2 linked regions of the Siphonobacter curvatus genome follow. The protein of the gene in region 1 interacts with the protein of each later gene in a pairwise test. Links are inferred from orthologs where the notes say so. Each region holds a gene or a part of one and is shown in the gene's direction. Other genes may lie near its edges.

What was found. The genes of interacting proteins can lie anywhere in the genome.
Region 2: the proteins of lysA (region 1) and C5O19_RS03050 interact in binary tests that used the Escherichia coli proteins (3 or more experiments, as listed by UniProt). The link is inferred for Siphonobacter curvatus from one-to-one orthologs.

The regions. Positions count from the first base shown.
Region 1 is NZ_PTRA01000001.1:2,106,957-2,112,177, forward strand. The notes cover bases 1,531-4,442. They hold lysA (diaminopimelate decarboxylase), read left to right. Parts: upstream 1,531-2,324; coding sequence 2,325-3,560; downstream 3,561-4,442. Other genes in these bases: C5O19_RS08710 (alkaline phosphatase D family protein), read right to left, coding at 1,531-1,862; C5O19_RS08720 (RBBP9/YdeN family alpha/beta hydrolase), read left to right, coding at 3,739-4,278; C5O19_RS08725 (alpha/beta hydrolase), read left to right, coding at 4,313-4,442. Also shown: C5O19_RS08705 (aldo/keto reductase), read right to left, coding at 1-263; more of C5O19_RS08710, read right to left, coding at 537-1,530; more of C5O19_RS08725, read left to right, coding at 4,443-5,221. UniProt on the Escherichia coli protein: Specifically catalyzes the decarboxylation of meso-diaminopimelate (meso-DAP) to L-lysine. Is not active against the DD- or LL-isomers of diaminopimelate.
Region 2 is NZ_PTRA01000001.1:748,267-753,404, forward strand. Bases 1,535-4,363 are described here. They hold C5O19_RS03050 (response regulator transcription factor), read left to right. Parts: upstream 1,535-2,520; coding sequence 2,521-3,207; downstream 3,208-4,363. Other genes in these bases: C5O19_RS03045 (sensor histidine kinase), read left to right, coding at 1,535-2,477; C5O19_RS03055 (sodium:solute symporter family protein), read right to left, coding at 3,405-4,363. Also shown: C5O19_RS03040 (T9SS type A sorting domain-containing protein), read right to left, coding at 1-403; more of C5O19_RS03045, read left to right, coding at 612-1,534; more of C5O19_RS03055, read right to left, coding at 4,364-4,802; C5O19_RS03060 (ArsR/SmtB family transcription factor), read left to right, coding at 4,930-5,138. UniProt on the Escherichia coli protein: Response regulator member of the two-component regulatory system CpxA/CpxR which responds to envelope stress response by activating expression of downstream genes including cpxP, degP, dsbA and ppiA.

The DNA.
Region 1 (5,221 bases):
TTAGTCGCCAAAATATACTGATCACGTTTACCATGGATGGCTTTCGCAATCAACTGCTCATTCTTCAGCGGTCCGTACAGATCGGCAGTATCTAAAAAAGTACCGCCTAATTCAAGCGAACGGTGGATCGTTGCGATGGCTTCCTGCTCATCCGCAGGACCATACATGTGTCCTTCTTCAAAGCCCGTCATGCCCATACAGCCCAGGCCGATTACTGGGACAACCAAACCCTGGCTGCCCAATGCGATTTGTTTTATTTCCATGATGCAAAGGTCGGGAGGCGTAATTACACGCCTGTATGCAAACCCCTGAAGCTTGTAAGCAAAACAAGGAAGGATTATAAATTCAGTTTCACGTACGGGATCGAGGTTGTGAATATGTCTGTAGATGGTATTTCAATTGCCAGAGATCAACTTAGTGTAGACGTGGATGTGACCAATCCGTAACCACCAAGTAAAAGCCATTGACTATCAGTAGGGTAATCAATGGCTTTTATTTGGGGACAAAAGATGTCTTCTAAAACTACAATACTTTACTTATTTCAATTCACTGGCTTTAATCTCCTTGGTCCACTTCAGCTCGCCCCGGGTGTTGTACGCTTTTACGGTTAATACCCGTTCGTTTTTGGCACCGGAAAGCGACATGACCGCAAAATTGCGTTCGGTCAGTACGGTTTCAGGTAAGAGGGTTGGAGATACCGCTTCTTCTTTGGTTTGACGGGCAGGGCCTGAGGTGAAGGGCGAAATGGTGAAATCATAGAAAGGATACGCGTTGAATCGCTGGAGTTTGTGCACGGCCGTATGGTGACGGTCGCCCGAAAGGAATACCACGCCCGGAATTTTCTGTTCCGCAATCCGTTTCAGCAGTTCTTCCCGCTCTTCCGCGTATACCGAGTAGTTTTCAAACTGAGCCGCTGGATTAATCACCTGACCACCGCAGACCACAAATTTAAACGTGGCCTGGCTAAATTTCAGAGCGTCAATCAGCCAGTCAAGCTGCTTCTTGCCCAGGTAGTCTTTATTAGAACCTTCCAGTTCGTTAGGGGCTCGCCACCAGCGGTCATCCAGCATGAAAAACTGACAATCGCCCCACTGGAAGGTGCCCGTAATGCCTTCTTTGTCAAAGGCATAGTTTGGGTTGCCCCAGAATTGCTTGAAGATGTCGAGGGCATCCCTCTTCATCCAGAAACTACGGTCCGAATCATTAGGGCCGTAATCATGATCGTCCCAAATGGCGTAGTGGTGCGTACGGGCCAGCAGGGATTGCAGTTGTGGGAACGAACGGCCGTGCGTCATACGGCGGAGCATCCCCGTACGCGTACTCCAGTCCACCTCCCGGTAGTAATTGTTGTCACCACCCCAAACCATAAAGTCGGGACGCAGACTGTCAATTTTCGTAAAGATCTCGTATTGCTGACCGTAAGGCGTACCGGGGCGGTCGTACTCGGGTTCGCTGAAATAGGCACAACTACCGAAGGCAAAGCTAAACGCGGGTGGATCAGTACGGAATTGCCACAATTGTTGCGTCTGAAACTGAAGCGGATAGGGGCGGACTACTTTTTTTCCATCCACCCAAACTTCATACTCATACTTCTTACCAGGCTCTACCTGGTCCGCGTATAAATGAGCAATGTACGCGTTGGTTTTTTCCGTATTGACCTCATCGGTAGATCGTTTGTTGGAGGGATTGCCCACTTCCCAGTACTGAATTTTAACTTTAGCCGCTTTCTTAGTCTGAGCCCATACCATGACTTCCATGTAGTCGGAATAGCCCAGCATGGGACCGCTTTGTAACTGAGCCTGAGTGGTCAGAAGTGTACAGGTGAATAGAAGAAAAAGCCAGAAACGTATCGTTTTCTGCATGTGTTGATGATTAAGAAATAGTTAATAATGGCTCGTTGCCTTGCAGATTGCAAATTTAGGGGGTAACGTTTAAAGATGAGAGCCGCTGCAGTTTGTAGTTTGCGAAGGTAAAGTCGGTAAAGATAGCGGGACGGGTTGTCCGTAGTATTCACTACGGACTTTTTAAGTTGGTGGGCTGTGCCTACCGGGCTGGATGTTCCCCGCATTGCCTACGGGGCTAATCACACCCTTCGGAGTTGACTCTTGCGTTTTTGTTTTATAAATCATCTGCAGCTAAGGGGACGGGGTCTGTAACAGGATTGAGGTTCGGCTACTTGGCCTTTGTCAGGACGTTTGAAGAGCAAGTGTAACGCAGGAAAGGCCCGGCGACACCCGCCAAACTAATCCCATAAACTACGCATTCCTCTTTGGCAAACCCGTCACTTTCTGCCAACTTGCAGCTTTATTTTTTCTTACATTCCCATGCAACTCCGAGAAGGTTCTTATTTCATACAAAATCAGAAAGTTACTGATCTGGCCGAGCGTTTCGGTACACCCCTGTACGTATACGACGGCGAAAAAATTATTCAGCAAATTCAAAGCATTCATCAGGCTTTTGCAGGGATTGATCTGAAAATTAAATACGCCTGTAAAGCCCTGACTTCGCTTGCGGTACTTAAACTCATGCGTAAGCACGGCGTGGATCTTGATGTGGTTTCTCCGCAGGAGTTACAGATTGGTCTCCGGGCTGGCTACGCAGGAAATCAGATGAACTTTACGCCCAGCGGCGTGAGCTTCGACGAAATAGAATTTGCCGTTGAACAGGGAGCGTTTGTAAACCTGGATAACCTCGATGTACTGGAAAAATTTGGTCAAAAATACGGTTCGTCCAAACCCTGTATGATTCGGGTGAAGCCTAACGTAGCGGCGGGAGGAAATGCAAAAATCATGACGGCCCACGAAGGGTCTAAATTCGGTATCGATATTCGGCAAAAGGCGGAAATTCTGGCTCTGGTTGAAAAGTACGATCTAAAAATCGTGGGCTTGCACCAGCATACGGGCTCTGATGTAAAAGAAGCTTCTGCTTTTATCGAAGCCGCCAGTCGTGTATTCGAGTTTGCCTACGATTTCCCCGACTTGCAGTGCATTGACCTCGGCGGTGGGTTTAAAGTGGCCTATAAAGAAGGCGACTACACAACAGATATGGAGAAATTCGGAGCGGAGCTTTCAGGATTTTTCCGGGAATTCTGTGAAAAATACGGTCGTAATTTACAGTTATGGTTCGAACCTGGCAAGTACCTCGTTAGTGAATGTGGCTATCTGCTGGTATCGGCCAATGTGGTGAAAGAAGCTCCGGGCCGTACGTTTGTCGGCGTGAATTCCGGGCTGAATCACCTGATCCGTCCGATGATGTACGATGCCTACCATCATATTGTGAATGCCTCCAATCCGGATGACTCGGAACAGGATGTGTATGACGTGGTGGGATACATCTGCGAAACGGATAACTTCGCTTTAGGCCGTACCCTCAACAAAGTCAAAGCCAACGATATTCTCGCCATACTCAACGCCGGAGCCTACGGTTTCGCCATGAGTAGCCAATACAACAGTCGCCTGCGTCCGGCGGAGGTACTGGTATTGAATGGTGAAGCACATTTAATTCGTCAGCGGGAAACGCTGGAAGACGTCTTACGCAATCAGGTTGAGATTGATGTGTAGCAGGCAAAGTTTGAGGTAGTTTCAAGTTTGAAAGAGGATAAAGTGGGATGTTGCAGTACAAATCGTTATATTAATCTCCGACTGACTCGGAATGAGTATAAAGAGAATTTGTTAGTAAGACCGTTAAACGCTATACTGGCAAGGGAATTTACTCCTTTGCCAGTTTTCTATTTAGGCTATGTCGTTTCAATCAACTATACTCATTCATCCGGGACTCGGAAATTCCGGCGAAGGTCACTGGCAAACGCTCTGGCAGGAGCAATACAACCTTGAACGCATTCAACAGCGGGACTGGGAAACGCCCATCCGTACCGACTGGGTACAAACGCTGGATGAAGCCGTACTTCGGGCGGGTGTATCGAATGTGATTTTGGTAGGTCATAGCTTGGCCTGCGTGACAATTGCCTACTGGGCGGAACACTATCAGCGTCCGATCAAAGCCGCCCTGCTGGTTGCTCCGAGTGATACCGAAGCGGCTTCGTACCCCTCCGGCACGACCGGATTTTCACCCATGCCTACGGTAAAGCTGCCTTTCCCTTCCATCGTTGTTCGCAGTACCAATGATCCGTATATGACGATGGAACGGGCTCAAGACATGGGAGAAGCATGGGGGAGTGAGCTAATCACCATTCCCAATGCCGGACATATCAACGTAGCTTCGGGATACGGTTCCTGGCCGGCGGGGCTCGAACTTCTCCAGCAACTGGATCACCTGTAGGTTTGATTTCATAACGTTTTCCCCCATTCAAACGATGCTTTTTCGTTGTATTCTGGTTTTCTTTTTAGGCCTGGGCAGTCTGCATGCCCAGCAAAAGTTTGCGGACTTAGGTGATTTGAAACTTGAAAATGGGTTGACGATTCAGAATTGTACCATTGGCTACCGAACCTTTGGAAAACTCAATCCGCAGCGTTCCAATGTCATCTTGGTGCCTACCTGGTTTGGAGGCACCTCCCAGCAAAAGGCTAACATTGCTAATGCCGGGAACATGGCCGACAGTACTCATTTTTTCGTCATTGTGGTCGATGCCCTTGGGAATGGGGTCTCTACTTCACCCTCGAATTCTAAAACGCAACCTAACGAAAAATTTCCCCTCTTTACGATCCGCGATATGGTGAAGAGTCAATACGAATTGGTAACGAAGCATCTGAAACTGAATCACCTGTATGCGGTGATGGGTGTATCGATGGGAGGAATGCAATCCTTTCAGTGGGCCGTGAGTTATCCCAGCTTTATGGATCGGGTCGTTCCGATTGTCGGCACACCCCGTCAATCCGCGTATGATGTTTTGTTCTGGAACATCGAACTACGGACACTCGAAAGAGGAAATTATACCACCGAAGCTTTGAAAACAACGGGCCTCATTCACGAACTGAATCTGTTTACGCCCGAATACACACAGAAGAAAAGATCCGCACCGGAGGCCACGGCTTACCTCAATCAGGTAGAAAAGGATTTAAGTACGAAGAATCCGTATGATTGGGCGAGTCAGATTCGGGCCATGCTCAAGCAGGACGTAATGCCGGGAAAAACATTGCAAGAGGCCGCGAAGCAGGTGAAAGCAAAGCTATTGATTGTGGTGGCTACGCAGGATCACATGGTTAATCCGGCGGCAGCAAGCGAATTTTCAGGGTACCTAAAAGCTCCATTGGTTGAATTAACG
Region 2 (5,138 bases), 1.4 Mb from region 1 along the record:
AGCGTTCCATTTCCTGATCGAATTTCTGCCACTCACCCCGGGCGAGTGGCTCGTCGTCACGATACGTGCGGGGAGCTTTGGGAGCCTTGGGTGGTTTAGGGGTACGGAAAGTCTGGACTTGATAGTCGCCCTTCTCCAATCGATTCAATACGTCGGCTTCGTCACCAATGATGATTCGGGTACGGCCGCCCGGAGATTGAATACTATTGAGCGAATCAACGAATCGATCGAGTTGTTCTTGGGTGTCAAACGTGCGGTCAATCTGATGACCGTAATTCCCATTCGACCGTTCGTAATGAAGCCGAAGTTTTTCTTTTTCTTTCTTGGAAGTACTTTTTTCCTGAGCGAAAGTCGTGCCCGCGGATACAAGGATCACAGCAACAAGTAAGGATGGCAAACGCATAAACGAGTTGGTTTGGTTTCGTGAGCTAAGGACAGTTGAAGCGGAAGCAATGTTGCACGATCGGGCATGATTTGTTGGGACAAATGAGCCGGAGACTTGTTAAAAATGCTTAAACTGATAACTTTGGCATCTTCCGGGGAAGAATCTGGATCATACCTTCGTTAAACAGTCAGCATAAAACAGGTAGAGAGACCCGCGAAAAGTAAAAATGACGCAACAAAAAATCCGTTGGTTGGTGGCTTTAATGTCGCTGGCTCTTATTGGGCTGGTGGTATTTCAGGTATTTGGGATTCGGGAAACGCTGAATGCCAAGGCCGATCAGTTTGACGGGACCGTAACCGAGGCCATGGATGCCGTGGTTCATAAACTGGAAAAAGTGGAGGTAACCGTGTTGACCAATCGCCAGTTGGCCGCCGAACGCCGCAAGGAGCAGCTACAGCATCTGGCGATCCCGCAGAAAACCGTAAAAACGCCTCAAGTTGTAAAGAATAAAAAACAGCTCTCGCCGAGCAAGCCCGTCACTACTGCGGATCCGGCAACCATTACCCGCAAGTATGCTTCCCAAACGCCCCTTGTGCAGCAATGGGAATTTTACGGTCGGGTAACGGCTCCGTCCGATGTACTGGGTCGTCCGAGTGGTCAACTGACGGAAGCGGAAATGCATTATATCGGTGAGTATTACCGCAATGATGGTCCAAACAATACGGCCGACCGTTCACGGGAAGAATTAGAGAAACGGTACGATGAAACCATGTTTCGCAACCTCCGCCGGGATGTAGAAACGGCCAAGCTTCGGAAAGACTCGGTCAGTCGTTTTCTGTCGAGTCGCGTAACGGGTTCGAAAAACAAAAATACGGCGACGAAACCAGCGAAGACGAAACCTCGAACCGTGGTGGTCAAAGAACCCAAAGGGTCCCTGCGGCGGGTAGATAGTAGTAAATCGCGTCCGCTGACGGAGTACGAGAAAGCCGAACAGAAATCAAGAGTGATGCGGGAGGTATTCCTGGATTTGCTCACGAATGATCGTCCGCTGACGCAACGGGTGGATATGACTATACTGGACTCGTTGCTGAAGTATGAATTCCAGTTACGGGGCATCGATCTGCCATTTGAATATGGTTTGCGTTCGGATGACAATCCACACGATTTTGTCTTCACCTCTTCGCCGGGGTACCGCGAAGATCGTCTGCTGGCGGGGTACAGTATGCAGCTCTTCCCTTCGGATTTACTGGCGACGGACAATATGCTGTTTGTCTATTTCCCGGAACGCCAAAGTTATCTGGCCGAGCAGGTCTGGACGACGCTGATTAGTTCCGTAATTCTGATTTTGGTGATGGGTGTGTGTTTCTATGTGGCCATGAGTACGATTGTTCGACAGAAAAAGCTTTCGGACATGAAAAATGACTTCATCAACAACATGACCCACGAGTTTAAAACACCCGTATCCACCATTTCGCTAGCTACTCAAATGCTGGAAGATGATGCCGTAGCTGCTTCGCCGACCATGTTGAAACGGTACTTAGGCATTATTCGGGATGAAAACCAGCGGCTGGGCTCACAGGTAGAAAAAGTCTTGCAGGCCGCCCGTTTTGATCGGGGAGAGGTGAAGATGAACCGTGAACAAACGGATATGCACGAGCTGATCGAAACCGTTGTCCACAGCCTAAGTCCGCAGGTAGAAGCTCGTAACGGTATCCTAGAGACGCATTTACAGGCCAATCCTTCGATCATTACGGGGGATGAAGTACATTTAACCAACCTGATTTTTAACTTGCTGGATAATGCCATCAAGTACTCAGGCGAAACTACGGATGTCAGCATTCGTACCGAAAACGTCACCGGTGCCTTGAAGATCACGGTCAGTGACAAAGGCATTGGCATGAACAAAGAGGCTTTACGGCATATTTTCGAGCAATTTTACCGGGTTCCAACCGGAAACGTGCACGATGTGAAGGGCTTCGGATTGGGCCTGAGTTACGTAAAGAAAATTGTCGACGAACATAAAGGTAGCATCAAAGTAGACAGCACGCCGGGCAAGGGGAGTACCTTTGAAATAACCCTTCCGTATGTCTAACCGACGCTCCGATTTTTAGCATTGAACGTAAAGAGCAACAGAAATGAAAATCTTACTCGCCGAAGACGATCCGAATTTAGGAACGTTATTACAGGAATATTTAACCTTGAAAGGATACCCGGCCGACCTGGCCCGCGACGGCGATGAAGCCCTCAATCAGTTTGTGAAGCAGTCGTATGATCTGTGCATTTTCGATGTCATGATGCCCAAGAAAGACGGCTTTACGCTGGCCAAGGAAGTTCGTCAGGCCAATGCGGATATTCCCATTATTTTTCTGACGGCCAAAGCCATGAAGGAAGATACCCTGCAAGGTTTCCGACTCGGTGGGGATGATTATCTGACTAAGCCTTTCAATATGGAAGAACTGGTGGCCCGGATGGAGGCCATTCTGCGGCGGAGTCAGCGAAATGAACAAAAAGAACAGAAGTCAAACCGCCTTTTTCAAATCGGTACTCTAACGTTCGATGCTGAACGGCAAACGCTCACCCACGGCGACGATGTGCAGAAACTAACCAGCCGCGAAGCCGAGCTACTGAAAATTTTCTGTCAGCACCTGGGCCAGCCACTCAGCCGTAGTTACATTCTGAAAGCCATCTGGGGGGACGACAGCTACTTCAACGCCCGCAGCATGGACGTGTATCTGACTAAAATCCGGAAGTACTTGCGGTCCGACGAACGGATTCAACTCATCAATCTCCACGGAGAAGGATTTAAGATGATTGTGGATTAACCGATTAATTGTATCAATTATAGCCCGAAGGTTCTAACACTTTCGGGCCATTTTGTTTGAAGATGATTACGCTGGTCGAATTATGAATCCGGACTAGCGACGTACGAACCCCAACGGGGTTCAATTTCACTAGCCTGGGGTTTTACTCCAGGATTCTTTCGGATGTGTAAGCCGTAACCATGAAACAGTGTTCCCGTTTAACCCACGGAATCCGTTACTTTCCCCCGCTGCCGAAACACCAGCGATCCGCCCCACATCCCTACGCCACTGGCCAGTAATCCGTACACAATCGGGTTCGTAACTGTATTTAGGTACGCAGCCAGCATCCAGCTAAGCAGCCCCAGACTCATGGAGAGTAGACAACCTGCGAGTGAAGCCCGTTTCCAGTATAGTCCCGCCGTCATGGGAATAAACAGCGATACCAGACTAAAGGCCGAAGATTCGCTGACCAGCTCAAATACATCCTGTTGTTCCAGGGCCATCCAAACTGCCGCCGCGGTGACGCCCAGTACGGAAAGCCGAATGGATAGTAGAAGTTGCTGATCGGTTAGCTTTGGAAAAAAAGGACGAATCAGGTTTTCACCTACCACCGCCGCCGGGGCCAGAATTGCCCCCGACGTGGTACTAAGCAGGGCCGAAATCAAAGCTCCAAAAAACAGAATCTGAACGGCCAGCGGAGCGTGCTGGAGTACCATGTTGGGAAGAATCAACTGCGGATCACCCTGCAACAGTTCGGGATGGAGTCGTACAGCCATCAACGCAATGAGCAGTGGAAAAAACGCCACCGTCCAGTATAGAAACCCGGCTGTGACGGCGGATTTTACGGCCGTATTGGCATCTTTTGCTGCCATCACCCGCTGAAATACATCCTGCTGGGGAATTGACCCCAAACCAATTGTAATCCAGGCAATGACGTACTCGGTGGATTCGTGCCAGGAAAAGCGGTGCGGAATAACGCGAAAGAACCCATCGGGTTGCCGGGCGAATAGGGTACTCACGCTATCAGTTTCCATCCATAAAATGACCAGCAGAATGACCAGTCCGGCGATCAGGATGATATTATGCAGAAAATCAGTAATGGATACCGACCACATCCCACCTGTCAGCGTATATACCATGACAAGGCCCGCTCCGGCCCAGATACCCGTGGACATGGGTACGTCAAAAACGGTTTGTCCGATGATACTCATGGAAACCAGCTGGGCGGCAATCCAGCCGAAATAGGAGGGAACAATCAATAAAGCCGAGAGTAGTTCGGCGGACTTTCCGTACCGTAGCCCGAAAAAATCGCAGAAGGTAATGATGTTCCAGCGGTAAAAGATCCGGGCGTAAAATAGTCCGACTAACACCAGACACAAGCCCGCTCCAAACGGATCTTCGATCACGCCCAGAAAGCCTTCCCGTACAAAACGTCCCGGTGCTCCCATCATCGTTTCCGACCCGAACCAGGTGGCAAACGTCACCATCGAAGCCAGGGCAAAATTGAGTTTTCGTCCGGCCAACACAAAGTCTTCCGTATTCTTCACCCGTCGCGACGCCCAGAGGCCAACCCCCAGATTTAGGAGTAGATACACAACGATGGCAGCGATGAGCATACGAACTTGGTTAAGAATTGAAGGGATAAAAATACGCGGATACCCGGAAAATCACGCCGGAGAAGTAGAATTTATAGGATTATATGAAAATATGTTCATATATTTGATCGATCATTCAAGACTTCGTATGACGATCACTGAAAAAAATCAGAGTAAGGAGAAACTCGAAAAAGCGGCATTCATTCTAAAGACTGTCGCTCACCCGACCCGACTCGCCATTATCGATTTACTCGGCACCCAGGAACGGATGAGTGTAAACGAGCTGGCCCGTGTGCTGGAATGTGAGCAGTCGTTGCTTTCGCACCACTTAATCAATATGAAGTTGAAAGGCATTTT